2 regions of the Streptomyces sp. NPDC059875 genome follow, and region 1 is predicted to be linked to the other one. Evidence: riboswitches for the same ligand, from Rfam matches in the RefSeq annotation. Region 1 holds a riboswitch; the other holds the start of a gene.
The links. Region 1 has a riboswitch for glycine ahead of gcvP (aminomethyl-transferring glycine dehydrogenase). Riboswitches for the same ligand answer to the same signal wherever they lie in the genome.
Positions count from the first base shown of each region.

Region 1 (2,194 bases):
TGTTCGCGCAGGCGGAAGCGGCGGGGGCGGCGGAGCCGCCGGCGGGGGGTGTGGTGGAGGAGGCACCTCTGGATCAGGGGCCTGAGCCGGAGGCGCCGCACTTCGAGCGGCGGTGGTCGCCCGGGCACGACGTACGGCACGCCGTGTACGGGGCCGGGTGGGTGCAGGGGAGCGGGGTGGGGCGGGTCACCGTGCGCTTCGAGGAGCCGGGGTCTGCGCCGGGGCGGGTGCGGACGTTTCTCGTGGACGATCCGGAGCTGGAGGTCGGGGAGCCGCTGCCCTTGGTGGGGGGCGGGGCGGGTACGGCGGCGGTCGCGTAGTGGGGTGCGCCCGGCCTTCGGCCGGGCTTGTCGTTCCCACCCGCACCACCCGTGCAACTCGGATGAAGAGGTGCGGGCCTTCCCGTGGGTGGCTGGACGCCGTCGGCGGCCGTGGGATGCGTCCGTGCTGGCGGGCGCGGTGAAGTCGTCAGGCTTCTTCTTGGCCGGCCAGGCGGCCGAAGTCGTGGTCTGGGGGTGGTGGGGGTGGGAGGGCGATGTTGTAGTGGCGGTAGAGCTGGAGCTCTTGTTCCGGGGAGAGGTGGCGGCCCACGCCGAAGTCCGGGGCGTCCTTGATCAGGGACCGGTCGTACGGGATGTGGAGGCCGTCCCCCGCCAGTTCGCTCGGCTCGAGGGGGACGAAGGCGTCCCGGCTGAAGAGGCCCGTGCGGACCGCGGCCCACTCCGGTACCCCGGTCGCGTCGTCCAGGTACACCTCGTCCACGGTCCCGATCTTGTGTCCCTCGCGGTCGAACGCCTTGCGGCCGATCAGGCTGCGCGGATCGATGTCGGTCTGCACGGTCCCTCCAACTGGTCGCAACTGCTCTACAAAGACTACGAAAGTGCACATCTGGGATGTCGGCCACTTGAGCGATGGGACCGGGAACCTCGCTGGTAGGCTGGCTGTGGCTGTCGACCCTGTGCGGGAGAGTCCTCCGGAGAAACCTTTCGGAGGCGCCGAAGGAGCAAATCCTCCCCGGAATCTCTCAGGCCCCTGTACCGCACGGACGAGGTCACTCTGGAAAGCAGAGCGGAGGTCCGACGGCATCCGCTCTCACCGACGGTGAAAACCGGCGAGCCGTTTTGGCGTGCCGGTGAAGCTCTCAGGTTGAGATGACAGAGGGGGAGGCCGTCCGGGCACCCGCGCCGTGGTGTCCCTCGCAGGTCGTGACGACCAGGAGGCCTCCGTACATGACCGCCAACCGCACTCCGCTCTCCGAACTCGAACAGGGCATCCCGTTCGAGCAGCGGCACATCGGGCCCGACGCCGAAGCCCGGGCCAAGATGCTCGCGCAGGTCGGCTACGGCTCCCTCGACGAGCTCACGGCCGCCGCCGTGCCGGACGTGATCAAGAACGCCGAGGCGCTGGGCCTGCCCGCCGCCCGCACCGAGGCCGAGGTCCTCGCCGAGCTGCGTGAGCTCGCCGACCGCAACCAGGTCCTCGCCCCGATGATCGGCCTCGGGTACTACGGGACCTTCACCCCGCCGGTGATTCTTCGGAATGTCATGGAGAATCCGGCCTGGTACACCGCCTACACGCCCTACCAGCCCGAGATCTCTCAGGGCCGCCTCGAGGCGCTGCTCAACTTCCAGACCATGGTCGCCGACCTCACCGGTCTGCCCACCTCCGGCGCCTCGCTCCTCGACGAGGGCACCGCGGCCGCCGAGGCCATGGCGCTCTCCCGCCGGGTCGGCAAGGTCAAGAACGGTGTCTTCCTCATCGACGCCGACGCCCTGCCGCAGACCATCGCCGTCATCGAGACCCGCGCCGAGCCGACCGGCGTCGAGGTCGTCGTGGCGGATCTCAGCGAGGGCATTCCGGCAGAGATCGCCGAGCGCGGCGTGTTCGGCGTGCTCCTGCAGTACCCGGGTGCTTCCGGTGCCGTCCGTGACATCAAGCCGCTCATCGACGCGGCCCACGAGCTCGGTGCGATCGTCACCGTCGCCGCCGACCTGCTCGCGCTGACCCTGCTCACCTCGCCCGGTGCTCTCGGGGCCGACATCGCCGTCGGCACCACCCAGCGCTTCGGTGTGCCCATGGGCTTCGGCGGACCCCACGCCGGCTACATGGCCGTCCAGGACAAGCACGCCCGCTCGCTGCCCGGCCGCCTCGTCGGCGTCTCCGTCGACGCCGACGGCAACAGGGCGTACCGCCT
Region 1 covers NZ_JBHWJZ010000049.1:10,019-12,212, forward strand. The annotation lists gene ACFV9D_RS35555 (DNA polymerase IV) at 1-320, shown strand, start outside; gene ACFV9D_RS35560 (PRC-barrel domain-containing protein) at 469-837, opposite strand; glycine riboswitch at 952-1,050, shown strand; gene gcvP (aminomethyl-transferring glycine dehydrogenase) at 1,230-2,194, shown strand, end outside.

Region 2 (2,194 bases), on a different contig from region 1:
GTGCAGCAGCCGGCCGACGGCCCGGCGGTGCCGGGCGAAGGCGTATCCCGACACCCCTCGGCCGCGCTCGCGCTGCCCCTCCCGGGCGGCGGCCGGTGTGACGTCGAGCAGGACCAGGTGCAGCGCGCCGCCCCGGCGGCGGGCCTCGCGGGCGAGCCAGTTCCGCACCCAGGACTGGGTGCCGCAGTCGTGGACGACCACGCTCCGCCCGGAGCGCAGCGCCCGGCGCAGTCCGGCGTAGTGGGCGATCCGGGCCAGCGGGCGGTAGACCGCGTACGGCAGGAAGCGTGGCAGTCGTGCTTCCCAGCGCTCGCGGGCGTCCTGCGAATCGATGCCCAGGCCCTCGGCCGCGCGCCGCATGAGCGTCGACTTGCCGCTGCCGGGCAGCCCGGAGACGACGACGAGGTCACCGGCGGCGAAGGAGAGCACGCGCGGGCCGCGACCGCCGCGCTCGCGCAGATCGCGCAGCAGGGACGTGGCGGAGCCGCGCCTTCGGGTCCTGGCCCGGGCCCGCTGGGCCGTGAGACCCGCGCCCGTGGCGTAGGCGCCGGTGTGCTGGATCGTCATCGTTTCTCCCCCTGTCGGGTCCGAGGACCCCCCTGCCCACGAAGTGTAAAGAAGCGGTAATGAGGCACAAGCGATTTGCCGATCAGACCCCGCGTGCAATGATGTGCGCGCCAAGCGCACACAACCTCATACCGGCCGCTCGAATCCGCGCGGGAGAGTCCCGGAACCACCACGGTGGGCCCCGGGCGCCGAAGGAGCAAGACCCTCCCTTGAATCTCTCAGGCCCCGTACCGCGTGGATGAGGCAGATCTGAAAAGCGGGACGTCGTGTGGCGTTCCCACCCAAGGTGCAAGCCGACCTCTCGGTGACGAGATGCTCTCGGTGAACCTCTCAGGTTCCATGACAGATGGGGAGGACGTCCTCGCCCGTCATGTTTTCCGCCCTTGGGACCCGGGAGCCACCCCATGAGCACTGCACCCCGCCTGACCGCCCTCGATGCGCTGCATCGTTCGCTGGGCGCGACCATGACCGACTTCGCCGGCTGGGACATGCCGCTGCGCTACGCCAGCGAGCGCGACGAGCACAACGCCGTCCGCACCAAGGCCGGCCTCTTCGACCTCTCCCACATGGGCGAGATCACGGTGACCGGTCCGCAGGCCGTCGAGCTCCTCGACCACGCCCTGGTCGGCAACATCTCCACCGTGGGCCTCGGCCGGGCCCGCTACACGATGATCTGCCAGGAGGACGGCGGCATCCTCGACGACCTGATCGTGTACCGGCTCCAGGACCAGGAGTACATGGTCGTCGCCAACGCCTCCAACGCGCAGATCGTCCTCGACGCGCTGACCGAGCGCGCGGCCGGCTTCGACGCCGAGGTACGGGACGACCGTGACGCGTACGCCCTGATCGCCGTCCAGGGCCCGGAGTCCCCCGGCATCCTGAAGTCGCTCACCGACGCCGACCTGGACGGTCTGAAGTACTACGCCGGCCTCCCGGGCACGGTCGCCGGGGTCCCCGCGCTGATCGCCCGTACCGGCTACACCGGCGAGGACGGCTTCGAGCTGTTCCTGAAGCCCGAGCACGCCGAGGGCGTCTGGAAGGCGCTGACCGAGGCCGGCGCCCCGGTCGGGCTCATCCCCTGCGGCCTGTCCTGCCGTGACACGCTCCGCCTGGAGGCGGGCATGCCGCTGTACGGGCACGAGCTGACCACCTCGCTCACCCCGTTCGACGCGGGCCTCGGCCGGGTCGTGAAGTTCGAGAAGACGACCAACGAGGGCGACTTCGTCGGCCGCAAGGCCCTGGAGGCCGCCGCCGAGCGCGCCGCCACCAACCCGCCGCGCAAGCTCGTCGGCCTGATCGCCGAGGGCCGCCGCGTCCCGCGCGCCGGCATGGCGGTCGTCGCGAACGGCGAGGTCATCGGCGAGGTCACCTCCGGCGCCCCGTCCCCGACGCTCGGAAAGCCGATCGCCATGGCGTACGTGGACGCGGCGCACGCCGAGCCCGGCACGCAGGGTGTAGGTGTGGACATCCGCGGCACCCACGAGCCGTACGAGGTCGTGGCGCTGCCTTTCTACAAGCGCCAGAAGTGACGTTTCACACGCCTGAACGTCTCACTCCTCGTCTCATCCCGTAAGACCCGCGTACATCAGCACTCCCCCGATCCAGGAGAATCACGACATGAGCAACC
Region 2 covers NZ_JBHWJZ010000002.1:367,991-370,184, reverse strand. The annotation lists gene ACFV9D_RS03590 (AAA family ATPase) at 1-567, opposite strand, end outside; glycine riboswitch at 708-810, shown strand; gene gcvT (glycine cleavage system aminomethyltransferase GcvT) at 972-2,096, shown strand; gene gcvH (glycine cleavage system protein GcvH) at 2,185-2,194, shown strand, end outside.
Region 2: another riboswitch for glycine. It lies ahead of gcvT (glycine cleavage system aminomethyltransferase GcvT); the one in region 1 lies ahead of gcvP (aminomethyl-transferring glycine dehydrogenase).